3 regions of the Candidatus Paralachnospira sp. LCP21S3_A2 genome follow, and region 2 is predicted to be linked to each of the others. Evidence: riboswitches for the same ligand, from Rfam matches in the RefSeq annotation. Region 2 holds a riboswitch; each other region holds the start of a gene.
What was found. Region 2 has a riboswitch for lysine ahead of ACTQ3K_RS05335 (hydantoinase/oxoprolinase family protein). Riboswitches for the same ligand answer to the same signal wherever they lie in the genome.
Positions count from the first base shown of each region.

Region 1: another riboswitch for lysine. It lies ahead of ACTQ3K_RS07280 (alanine dehydrogenase); the one in region 2 lies ahead of ACTQ3K_RS05335 (hydantoinase/oxoprolinase family protein).
Region 3: another riboswitch for lysine. It lies ahead of dapA (4-hydroxy-tetrahydrodipicolinate synthase); the one in region 2 lies ahead of ACTQ3K_RS05335 (hydantoinase/oxoprolinase family protein).

Region 1 is NZ_JBQKGG010000007.1:95,971-100,169, forward strand. It holds gene ACTQ3K_RS07275 (Na+/H+ antiporter NhaC family protein) at 1-637, opposite strand, end outside; gene ACTQ3K_RS07280 (alanine dehydrogenase) at 659-1,837, opposite strand; lysine riboswitch at 1,947-2,097, opposite strand; gene ACTQ3K_RS07285 (DUF2284 domain-containing protein) at 2,335-2,895, opposite strand; gene ACTQ3K_RS07290 (nitroreductase family protein) at 2,918-3,709, opposite strand; gene ACTQ3K_RS07295 (FadR/GntR family transcriptional regulator) at 3,706-4,199, opposite strand, start outside.
Region 2 is NZ_JBQKGG010000004.1:133,023-137,221, forward strand. It holds gene ACTQ3K_RS05330 (hydantoinase B/oxoprolinase family protein) at 1-379, opposite strand, end outside; gene ACTQ3K_RS05335 (hydantoinase/oxoprolinase family protein) at 372-2,426, opposite strand; lysine riboswitch at 2,579-2,731, opposite strand; gene rpsT (30S ribosomal protein S20) at 2,918-3,181, opposite strand; gene gpr (GPR endopeptidase) at 3,366-4,199, shown strand, end outside.
Region 3 is NZ_JBQKGG010000005.1:65,468-69,666, reverse strand. It holds gene ACTQ3K_RS05990 (single-stranded DNA-binding protein) at 1-540, shown strand, start outside; gene ACTQ3K_RS05985 (cob(I)yrinic acid a,c-diamide adenosyltransferase) at 631-1,125, shown strand; lysine riboswitch at 1,194-1,366, shown strand; gene dapA (4-hydroxy-tetrahydrodipicolinate synthase) at 1,634-2,524, shown strand; gene dapB (4-hydroxy-tetrahydrodipicolinate reductase) at 2,555-3,310, shown strand; gene purF (amidophosphoribosyltransferase) at 3,590-4,199, shown strand, end outside.

The DNA of each region.
Region 1 (4,199 bases), on a different contig from region 2:
TGACGATTCCAGACGCAATGAGACCAACGAACAGAACCGCGATGATGGCATAGAAGTTAAAGGGGATTGCCTTGATAAACAGCGATGCGCCGTCCGCCTCGGTGGCGATGCAGCCAACGCCTACCGCCAGACCGCTTAAATAAGCAGCCCAGCCGGTGATGGGAACCAGCACGCTTACCGGTGCGGAGGTGGAGTCGGCGATGTACGCCAGCTTCTCTCTGGAGATCCGCGCCTTGTCGGTGATGCTTCTCATGGTACAGCCGACAAACAGGGGGCTGAAGGAATCGCTGAAGTATACGAACATGCCCAGCACCCATGCCATGAGCTGTGCGCCCTTCCGGCTTAGCTTCTTGTCATTGACCCACTGGGAAAAGCCCTGGATCGCACCGGTTTTCTGGAAATATGCAACCAGAATGCCGATGAAAATGTTCAGCAGCATAACCCAGGAAAAGCTTGTGGTTCCCAGGCTTTCTTTCAATAAGGTGGGGAATCCGAACAGTCCCTGTCCTGCCAGCAGCGTTCCGGTCAGGCAGGCAACACCGAGGGAGACGATGGTATTCTTTGTGGCAAAGGACAGCACGATTGCCAGGATCGGGGGAATGATGGATATAAATCCCATGTTTACTAACTCTTTCATACTCTCTCCTTCTTCAGGTTATTAAAATTTAACGTCTTCTTTTGCGATGAAGTTTTCGGACCGTGTTACCGTTGCGGGCGGTGCGGGATCCAGCTTCTGATCCGCGATTCCGAGAATATCCTCCGGACGGATCCATGCACGGTTCTGAAGTGCACTGGTCTCCTCATGAGTCAGATAGCCCTTGTACGTTGTCAGGCTTCTTCTTAAGAAACCGTCTCTTCTGCATGCTTCCGCCACGCCGTTGTTCATGATGCTGCGGAAATGAGGAAGCACCGATGCCGCATAAGCCACGGAGGTGGAGTTTGCGATGGCGCCGGGAATGTTGCTTACACAGTAATGAACCACGCCCTCTTCAATGTATCGGGGATCCTCATGAGTTGTCTCATGGAAGGTCTCGATCACGCCGACATCGTTGCTGATATCAACGATAACAGAGCCCTTTGCCATGCTGCGGACCATTTCCCGGTCGATGAGATGATCGGTACGGTTCTTCGGCCACTTTACACAGTTGAGCACCATGTCAGTCTCCGGCAGCAGCTTGGCAATATTCTCCTTGGTGGAGATCATAGTGTTGACACGCTCCTGATACTGACGGCTCAGGGTTCTCAGCGTACCAATGTTGATATCCATCACGGTCACCCATGCGCCCAGTGCATACAGCACAGACAGAGCAGCCTGTCCAACCACGCCGCCGCCAAGGATCAGCACCTTCATGCCGGGTGCTCCGCCGAGACCGCTCACGAATTTACCCTTGCCTCCGTTGATGGAAAGCATGGATTCCAGACCCATGAGTGCGCCCTGCTTTCCGGCTGCCTCGCAGTTAGGGGAGCCGTAGCGGTGGGAATCCTCTGCAGTAAACGCGATCACCTTCTTGTCCAGAAGTGCCTGAACCTCCTCGGGATGAGCCGCCGGATGAATACAGGTGAACACGATCTGATTTTCCCGGAGCATATCAAACTCACAGGGCTCAAACTCCTTAACCTTTGCGAGAAGATCACTTCTCTTATACATTTCCTCGGCAGTATCCACAAGCTCTGCGCCCATGGCTACATACTCCTCGTCCTCGAATCCGGCCTTTTCGCCGGCGCCCTTCTGGACAAGCACCTGATGGCCGTCTGCAACAACCGAAGCAACCTCAGAGGGGGTTGCAATCACGCGGTATTCGCCGTTTTTAATGTCCTTCAGTACACCAAATACCATTTCTTTTTCCTCCTGAATAAAATAAAAACGGACCCTGCGCGCAGGATCCTTCATTTACGGCCGCAAAGCCTTTGCTCCGCCGCCACAAGCTCGTTTTTATCCTTCGCCGCGCATATACAGCACTCTTTTACCGACTGGCTGTTCTGTTTCGGTAAAAACAGTCCTGCACTTCTTCAATGCAGGCCCAAGCAGGCTCGCTGCTTTCGGCGGATCACCCTTTTGCCTTCGCTACTCATGTCCTCCGCGCCTCTGAATATGCCTTATTTATTCTACTCTAGCTGTTCTGGATTGTCAACTGTTGTTTCGCGGGCGGCGCGGATAATCCATGCTGGCCGGATCTGGCATATTGACTGCGAAGGGGACGTCCCGAACCCCGGCACTAATATTACCTGTTTAATATCGCATTTCTTCGCGGCTCCACCCAGGCCAGCCAGAGGCAACTTTGGATTGTGCCGATTGGCTGGCCTGGGTGGAGCCGCATAAAGTACAAATATTGATCAGGATTGGGGACGTTCCCGCAGCAGCACCAGACTGAACCAGACTACCACATTCCCGCCCTCAATAAATTCGATCCCGCACTGCTCCGCCATGTTTGTTACCAGGATTCCGTAGCTTTCCACACAGGGAAACATTTTATCCGGATGACGGCAGGGGGCATCCGGATAGGCGCACTTCTTACAGATGGCACAGGACTCTGTCGAAAGCGTCAGAGTCTCAAAGCCTGCCGCCTCAAACTGATCCCGGACGGTTCTGGTGATTTCTTCATGATCGGCCCGATAAGTAAGGGTCTGTTCCAGATTTCCGATGTCCGGAACCTCGCACATGGTTGTAAACAGGAACACATCGGTATATTCCATGCACCGGGCATGGCACTCCTCCACGGTTCCCACCGCCGGCGGGCAGGCCCAGGTCGTCCCGTATCTGGGACACTCGGTTTCACATACATAGCGGACCCGGTCGGAAAATACAATCTGCTCCGGCTTTAAAAATTCATATTGTACGATCGGCAGCCCAGCCAGCTGCTCCTCGATTTCTGCTTTTTTCTCTGCGCTTATCATACTGTACCTTTTCTGTCCGGCTCTACCGGATCACAACCTGTTTTGCTTCTTTTCTCGGCGCAGTCCGGAAATAGCGGACCGCCGGATAACCAATAAGCATACAGATGGAAAGATCCCGATCTCCCAGTTCCAGCCATTCCCGCAGTACCGGAGACCGGTTGATGATCCTGGTTAAATAACCGCTGTACAACACGCCGCAGCCCTCACAGACTGCCATTATCTCCATGTTTGCCGCCGCCAGTCCGGCGTCCAGCTCCGATTGTCCCTGGATTGCCAGCAGCACTGGCGCACCAAAAAACAGAGAATCCTTTCCGTCCGCCGCGTGCGCTTTCGAAAATTCCAAAAACCGTGCAGCCATGGCAGGCGCCTCTTTTTCAAACAGCGGAATCACACCGGGAAGCTCCTCCCACAGTGTTTCCTTTAATTCATCAAGCTCCTTCTGCACCCAGATCAACCGGTTATCCTGGCGGTTCGCCGCCGTTGCCGTATACCGGCCGGTCTCCAAAATCCGGTCTCTCGCCTCGTCCGAAACCATGGTTTTCTGAAACTGCCGGATACTTCTCCGGAATTTCACCGCATGAAGAAACTGCCCCGGTTCCACCGTAAAGGTCTCCGGATCATATTCTTCCGTTTCCCCCATGGCACAGCCGGAAAGACTGACCGCATTCTTCGGACAGACTGCCACACAGTGACCGCAGAGAATGCACCGTTCTCCCGCAGTCACAGTACCTCCCTCCAGCTTCAGATTTGCCATAAGACAGTCTTTTACACATGCGCCACAGCCGATGCAGCGGCTCAGATCGATCGTTATCATGATTTACTCCTCTCCGCTTCCATCTCTTCGATGTACGCCGCGATGCTCTTCATATGCTCCTCCATACAGGCTCTTGCCTCCTCCGGCTGATGGGATACAATGGCGGCTACCAGACGGCGGTGCTGTTCATCCACATCGGCACTGGAATTTTTCTTTTTCATGATATGGGCGCGGATTCCGGTGATCATATTTTCAATGAGCTGGTTGGAAGCACTGATGACACTGAAAATCATAGGATTTCCGGCGATCTGGCCGATCCGGATATGAAGATCTCGGTCCAGATTGGCGCGCATTTTCTCGTCATCGGACGCATCCAGCTTCGCCAGGATCAGCTGAAGCTCTGCCGCCTCTACCTCACTGCAGTTTTCCGCAGCCAGACAGGCCGTCTCCCGCTCCAGGGCGGCACGCAGCTGCTGGGTCTGGCGGGCGCTGCTGTTTTTCAGACGGAACAAGGTAGAGAGTGGGCGGATCAGACAGTTGTCCAGATCCT
Region 2 (4,199 bases):
GATGCCCGTTGTTGACCACGAAGGCGATGAGCTTTCCTTCATAGAATACAGGACGCACCAGGGCAATGTCCGGAAGATGGGAACCGCCGCCGTAATAGGGATCGTTGGCGATGTAAACATCTCCCTCATAGATTTCGGATTTGTCCCAGCGCTTTAAGGTTTCCGATACCGCGCCGAATAAGGAGCTGAAATGGATCGGAATATGCTGTGCCAGGGAAAGAAGTCGTCCGTCGGCATCGAAGATACCGGTAGAAAGATCCTTCCGCTCTTTGATGTTGGTGCTGTATGCGGTCTTTGTGAGGATCACACCCATCTGCTCGGCGATGGAGAGAAGACCGTTGCTGATTACCTCCAGGGTAATGGAATTGATCTTACTCATGGTGTTCACCTCCGCATCTTGTGATGATCATGTTAAAGTATTCGTCCACAACTGCTTTCTGATTGTTCAGGATAATGGTGGTGGAGTCCATCTGTTCTACGATGGCCGGGCCGTTGATCACGTTGCCGCAGTGCAGCTTCTCCCGGTCGTAAAGCATATAGTTTTCACGGCTTCCGTCTTCGAGAAGTACCATGCGTTCGCCCATGATAGCGGAAGAGGAGTCTTCGCCCACATAATCCTCGCGCTCAATCCTGGGCTTGCTGATCCGTCCGATGGCGGAAAGCCCAAAGTTGACGATCTGAACCTCGTCTGCGGAGGTGTAGGAGTAGAGGCGGAGATAGGTTTCGGTGAACCGCTCCCGGAGGGCCTCCACATTCTGAATGCTCTTATCATAAGGAACAGAGATCTCGTAGTTCTGACCCTTGTAGCGCATATCCAGATAATATTCCAGTCCGCGTTCGTCCATGGGGATCTGCTCCTTGTCGAACCATACATCGGCGTCATGTTCCAGACGGTCGTACATGGTGGTGATCACCGAGAAATCAGTCTGTCCGAGATCCATAACGGAGGTCTGGACAAAGTCACGGCGCATATCCTCAGTCAAAAGTCCGTATGCAGCCAGAAGACCGGGGGTCTTGGGGATGATGGACATGGGCATGGACAGCTCTTCCATCAGCTCTGCCGCATGGAGCGGACCGGCGCCGCCGAAGGCCACCAGAGCGAAATCGGAAGGATTATAGCCCTTTTCTACCGTTACATTTTTGATTTCCTTTACGATATTGGAGTTACCGACGGTGATGATGCCGCGGGCGGTCTCCTCCACATTCATGCCGATCTTTTCGGAAAGCTTCTCCACAGCCTTAAAGGACAGGCTGGAGTCGATGGGAAGCTGTCCGTTTAACAGCTCTTTGTTGTTCAGATGACCAAGCACCACGCGGGCATCGGTGATGGCAGCCTCGGTGCCGCCTCTTGCATAGCAGGCCGGTCCGGGCTCTGCACCGGCGCTCTGGGGACCAACCTTCAGGATTCCGCCATTATCTACCCAGGCGATGCTGCCGCCGCCTGCACCGATGGTGGAAATATCAATAGAAGGAATCCGCACGGGATAGCCGCTGATGTTCTTATCCTTGGAGCTTTCGATGTTGCCGTCCACGATCATGCTGATGTCAGTGCTGGTGCCACCGACATCGATGGTGATGACATTTTTTACATCAATCAGGTTCATCAGGTACTGTACGCCGATAACACCTGCCGCAGGGCCGGAAAGACCGGTCTTAATGGGATAGGTGGCTGCCTCGTTGATCGACATAAGCCCGCCGTTGGAGTGATTGATATAGACCTTTTTGATTCCGATCTGCTTCAGGGTATTCTGGAGGTTGTCCAGATATTTTTTCACCTCGGGACCGACGAAGGAATTCAGAACCGTGCCGCAGAGCCGTTCAAACTCACGGAACTGGTTGGAGATCTCGCTGGAGGTGGAAATATAAATGCCGGGAAGGTGTGTTTCAATGAGCTCCTTGACCCGCGCTTCGTTTTCCGGATTTAAGTAAGCGTTTAAGAACAGAACAGCCACAGCCTCTGCATGGCTCTTCTTCAGCTCTTCGATGAGCATTAAGATTTCTTCGTCCTTTAATTCCTCCAGGATCTCGCCTCTGTAGTTCATACGCTCCGAAAGCTCGTATCGGAGATTTCGGGGAACGAGGACAGGAGCCTTGTCCATCTGCAGGTCATACAGATCGGGACGCTTCTGCCGTCCAATCTCCAGAAGATCACGGAAGCCCTTTGTAGTGATAAGGGCGGTTCTGGCACCTCTGGTTTCCAGGATCGCGTTGGTGGCAACCGTTGTTCCGTGGATAAAACGATCCACCTCGTTATAATCAAGACCGTATTTTTCCACGATCTTTTTTACCCCGCCCACAACGGCCTGAGACTGATCCTTTAAGGAAGACGGGAGCTTATAGACCATCAGCTCGCCGGTTGCTTCATCGATGGCGCAGATATCAGTGTTGGTTCCGCCCACATCGACACCGATTCGTATCTTTTTCACGCTTGATTCTCCTCTCACATGTGATGATTTTATGGCATATAAAAAGCCATGCGCTGGATCACGCATGGCGAAATATCGTTTTAATTTGATTCCCATATTGTCTGAGCTTGTAGGAAACGGTTAAGGATTCCCCCCTGTGCTTCCTGCCTTTCAGTAAATACAGCGCTCTTCCGGAGCTTGGCAGACTCCGGAAACAGTCTTGTACCTGTTCGATACAAGCCCAAGCGATCATAAAAACGCTTTCGGCGGATTTCCCTTTCCCGGTGAAACCGGTACTCTTGATTTCCGCGACCTCCATATATACCAACAAAGCCTATTATAGCGTGTTGATACATGAAAGTCAAACCAATTTATATATAAAATGGAAAAGGATCGATTGCCGCGGAGCGTTTTTTATTTCATAGGACGAATTTTCCTATAAAAAAATCCCTGCCGGCACACCATTCCGACAGGGATTCTGTGAAGTCCTTTATTTGGTTTATGCTTAAAAACTAAGCGATAGCGTTTACAGCCTTGGTAAGACGGGCAACCTTACGGGAAGCGGTATTCTTATGGTACACACCCTTGGAAGCAGCCTTGTCGATCTCGCTGATTGCTACTAATAAGCTCGCCTGTGCAGCAGCCTTGTCACCGGCAGCGATAGCAGCGTCAACCTTCTTGATCATGGTCTTAACCTTAGAGCGGATCGCCTTATTTCTTTCAGCCTTTGTCTGAGCTACGAGAACTCTTTTCTTTGCGGATTTGATATTTGCCAATTCAGTACACCTCCAACTTAATTAAATCATCTTTTATCTGGTTTGCATTAAAGCCGGACACGGACAGTTCAATGTAAACATACTATCTCATTTTATAGGAAAAAGACGCCGATGTCAATACATAAAATGGGAAAAATCAAGGGAAAATAGAACGGAAGGACAGCAAAAAAGGAGGAGCGGGAGCATGCAGCAGGTGCATACAGACCTGGCGCTGGAGGCCAGGGAATCGGTAACGGAGGGGAAAACGGGGATTCCGGGGGTTTCGGTGGCAGAGGAGGTTCACAGAGAGTCCGGTGTTCGTGTCACCAGAGTAGAGGTACTGAATAGTATTGGGGCGCGGGCGATTGGAAAACCCCGGGGAATTTATATCACACTGGAAACGGAAGCAATGGCCAGACAGAGTCCGGGGAGGCAGCGGGCATTGTCGGAAGAACTTTCTTCCTATATAAAGGAACTGCTGCACTCAGCAGGAGCCCCCGGCTCCGTTCTGGTTGTGGGGCTGGGAAATCATGAGGTGACTTCGGACTCGCTGGGGCCCCGTACCCTGGAGCAGATCCGGATCACCAGACATCTCGGACGTAAGATAGAGTGTGTGAAAGACACACGACAGAAGCTGGAAACAGACCGGAAAGAAGGAGCGCATCAGGAAGCATATCAGGAAGCGCATCAGGAAGCAGAGGCGGAACAGGAACGGGGACTGAGCGGAATTGTTCCCGGAGTCATGGCGCAGACTGGCATGGAAACGGCCGAGATTGTCCGCGGCATTGTGTCTGAGACGAAGCCGGAGGCGGTGGTAGTTATTGATGCTCTGGCAGCCAGAAGCGTCAGCCGTCTTGCCAACACAATTCAGCTGAGCAATACGGGGATCCGCCCGGGCTCCGGTGTCGGAAATCACCGCCACAGCCTGACCGAAGAAAGCCTTGGCTGTCCGGTCATTGCCATCGGGGTTCCGACGGTTGTGGCTGCCGCCGCCATCGTTTATGATACGGTGGATGCCCTGGCAGAGCTTCTGCGCGCC
Region 3 (4,199 bases), on a different contig from region 2:
GAGGGATTTTACCTGACAGAAATCTCCATCAGCCGTCTCAGTGAGCAGGTCGATGTGATCCCGCTTTTAATATCTGAGCGGCTTCTGGATGTGACCGGTGATTATACCGGGATGCTGGTGGAGGCTTCCGGGCAGTTCCGGTCCTATAACCGCCATGAAGGAACAAAAAACCGCCTGATCCTGTCGGTGTTTGTGCGGGAGATCGCATTTCTGGAGGAATTTCATGACTGTACGAAAACCAATCAGATCTTCCTGGACGGATACATATGCAAGGCTCCGGTCTATCGGAAGACACCGCTGGGAAGGGAGATTGCCGATCTTTTGGTGGCGGTGAACCGGCCCTACGGAAAATCGGATTACATTCCATGCATCGCCTGGGGCAGAAATGCCCGTTATGCGTCCGGCTTTGAAGTCGGCAGCAGGATCTGTGTCTGGGGCAGGGTCCAGAGCCGTGAATACGTAAAGCGGATCGGGGAAAATGAGAGTGAAAAACGGACTGCTTATGAGGTGTCGGTCAGCAAACTGGAATGGGTTGAATAGCAAAGGAAAATACGGGGGGAATAGAGTTGCATTCTAAGAAGAACGGTGGTAAAATGTAGGGAAATATGACAGTACGACCTGGAGGAAAGTATGAAAAAAGGAATGATTCAGGTGCTTTGCGGAGAAGGAAGCGGAAAAAGTGCCTGTGCCATAGGCCTGGCTGTAAAAGCTGCGGGGAGGAACCAGAATATTGTGATCATTCAGTTCCTGAAGGGCCGAAGCGAAGAAAATGAGATAAGCAGACGGCTGGAGCCGGAGATCAAGGTGTTTTCTTTTGAAAAACTGGATCGTCCTTATGCAGAGCTGTCCAAGGAGGAACAATCCGAGGAGGCAGCCAATATGCGGAACGGTGTGAATTTCGCAAAAAAGGTGCTTTCTACAAGAGATTGTGATGTCCTGATCCTGGATGAGATCCTGGGCCTGGTGGATCATGGGATCATCGAAAGCGAGGATATTGCAAAGCTTCTGGAGGCACGGGATGAGGATGTAGATATTATTATGACAGGAATCGTATTCCCGGAGGAATTGTATCCATTAGTGGACCGGGTCACAAGAATTGACTCCGTGGATATGAAAGAAGGATAGATTTTTCAGATCCCCGGTTGACAAGGCCGGTTAATGATGTTATGATGACCAAAGTAACAAATTGAATAACTAAATGTAGAGGTTGCGTTTTTTATCAGTAGAACGGCGGACATGTCAGGCATGAAAGAAACCGGAGGAAAGGAAAAAACGCCGAAGGAACCGATAACCTGAATAGAAGTTCCTGGGCATATGGTGAAGAACTATATGACTGTCATCCGACGGATGGAGCGCTACTTAAAAGTTTCCGGCATATATGTTTATGCTGCTGTTGAAATTGAAAGGGCTGACCATTCGGTCAGCTCTATTTTGTTATAGGAAATGATACCAGAGGCAAACGCTGGAACATTTGACGCGGGTCGTGAGGATCGCGGGAGCACATCGTGCGGAGCAATCCGGTATCAGAATCCATTGATATAACAGGAACGCTCCGCGGGGATCGCACTGCAGCGGAACAAAAGATCTGACACAGCAGGCGCTCAAGAAAATGAAAAATAAGGAGGAAAAGGAAATGGCAGTATTTAAAGGTGCAGGCGTAGCAATTGTAACACCCTTTTTTGCGGATGGAAGCGTAAATTATGACAAGCTGACAGAAATCCTGGAGGAGCAGGTGGCGGCAGGAACGGATGCAGTCATCATCTGCGGAACCACAGGCGAGGCTTCCACGCTGAGCCATGAAGAGCATCTGGATGTGATCGGTCACGCGGTCAAGGTTGTAAACAAGAGAATTCCGGTCATTGCAGGAACCGGTTCCAACAGTACCGAAACTGCGGTCTATCTGTCCGTTGAGGCAGAAAAGCTTGGCGCAGACGCGCTGCTTCAGGTAACTCCTTACTATAACAAGGCAACGCAGAAAGGTCTGATTAATCATTTCACTGCTGTTGCAGAGGCAGTGAACCTGCCGATCATTCTTTATAACGTACCCGGTCGTACCGGCTGTAATATCCAGCCGGAAACAGCCGTATATCTGGCAAAGAATGTTCCCAACATCATAGGAATTAAGGAGGCCAGCGGAAACATTTCCCAGATCGCGAAGCTGGCACAGCTGGCAGACGGATGTATGGACATCTACTCCGGAAATGATGATCAGGTGGTACCGATCCTGGCGCTGGGAGGAATCGGCGTGATCTCTGTATTATCCAATGTGGCACCGAAGGAAACCCATGATATGGTTATGAGCTTCCTGGATGGAAATGTGGCAGAAAGCCGCCAGATTCAGCTTCGGGCGCTTCCGCTGATCGATGCGCTGTTTTGCGAAGTAAATCCGATCCCGGTAAAAACTGCCATGAATTTGCTTGGTAAGGGCTGCGGACCGCTTCGTGGACCGTTATCTCCCATGGAGCCGGCACATGAAGAAGTATTAAAGAAAGCAATGGTTGATTTTGGATTGACACTGGCATAAATACAGCGTATAGAAAAAGAGGGAAAAAAGATGGTAAAAGCGATTATGCATGGCTGCAACGGTCATATGGGCCAGGTGATCACCGGGCTGGCAGCTGCAGATGAAGGAATCGAGATTGTGGCGGGAATTGATCTTTCCGACCATATCCAGAATACATATCCGGTATTTAAGTCACTGGATGAGTGTACAGTTTCTGCCGATGTGATCATTGATTTCTGTTCGGCAAAAGCAATCGACGGATTATTATCCTACAGCGTGAGAACAAAGACACCGGTTGTGATTTGTACCACAGGACTTTCTGAGGAGCAATTAGAACAGGTGAAAGAGGCGTCTGCATCTGTGGCAGTTCTGAAATCTGCCAATATGTCTCTGGGAATCAATATGCTTCTGAAGCTTTTGAAGGAAGCGGCGCAGACACTGGCACCGGCCGGCTTTGACATTGAGATCGTGGAGAAGCATCACAATCAGAAGCTGGATGCTCCAAGTGGTACTGCATTAGCACTGGCTGATTCCATCAATGAAGCGATGGATCATCGATATACCTACAAATATGATCGTTCTCAGGAGCGGGCAAAGCGTTCCGAAAACGAAATTGGAATCAGTGCAGTACGGGGCGGAAGCATTGTCGGCGAGCATGAAGTGATTTTTGCCGGAGCCGATGAGGTCATTGAGTTCAAGCATACAGCATATTCCAAAGGCATCTTTGCCAAGGGTGCAATTGAAGCTGCGAAGTTCCTTGCAGGAAAACCGGCCGGTTTTTATGACATGAGTGATGTGATCGGGTAGGTGTGAAGGAGAAGCTTCCTTAATAAAATAGTAAATATAATAATGTCATGGCAGGAGCTTTTCAGCAGGTCACCGGAAGGAATGACGATGCGGGAAAGCTCCTTTATTTCTGGAAAAGGCTTGGTTTCCTATCGAAAAATGTCCGGGAAATCGTGATTTCTAGTGTTTTGTTCAATTTTGCGGTTGCGTTATCAATATCGTTATATTATAATTTGCTTTGGTAGTTGGCATGTGGACAGGCGTTGTTTTATGCACAGCCTTTAAAGAAAGGGTGGTTTCATGACAGAGCAGCCTTATGAGACATACAGGGATTCCGATCGGCTGCATGAAGAATGCGGTGTGTTCGGAATCTATGATTTTGACAGAAATAATGTGGCACCAACAATCTACTATGGACTTCTTGCATTACAGCATCGTGGGCAGGAAAGCTGTGGAATCGCTGTCAGCGACACAGAGGGACCGAAAGGCGTGGTCCGGCTTCGTAAAGGAATGGGATTGACCAATGAGGTCTTTACACCGGAGGTCCTGGAGGAATTGCAGTTTGGAGATATCGGCGTAGGCCATGTCAGATATTCGACTGCCGGATCCAGCACAAGAGAAAACGCACAGCCGCTGGTTCTGAATTATATCAAAGGAACCCTTGCACTGGCTCATAACGGCAATCTGGTTAATGCACCGGAGCTTCGGCGGGAGCTGGCCCATGATGGTGCGATTTTTCAGACGACGATCGACTCCGAGGTGATTGCCTATCATATTGCCCGGGCTAGGGTGAAGTCAAAGACCGTCGAGGAAGCAGTCGGAAAGGCCATGAAGAAGATCATCGGAGCCTATTCTCTGGTGCTTATGAGTCCGAGAAAGCTGATCGGAGCCAGAGATCCCTTTGGCTTCA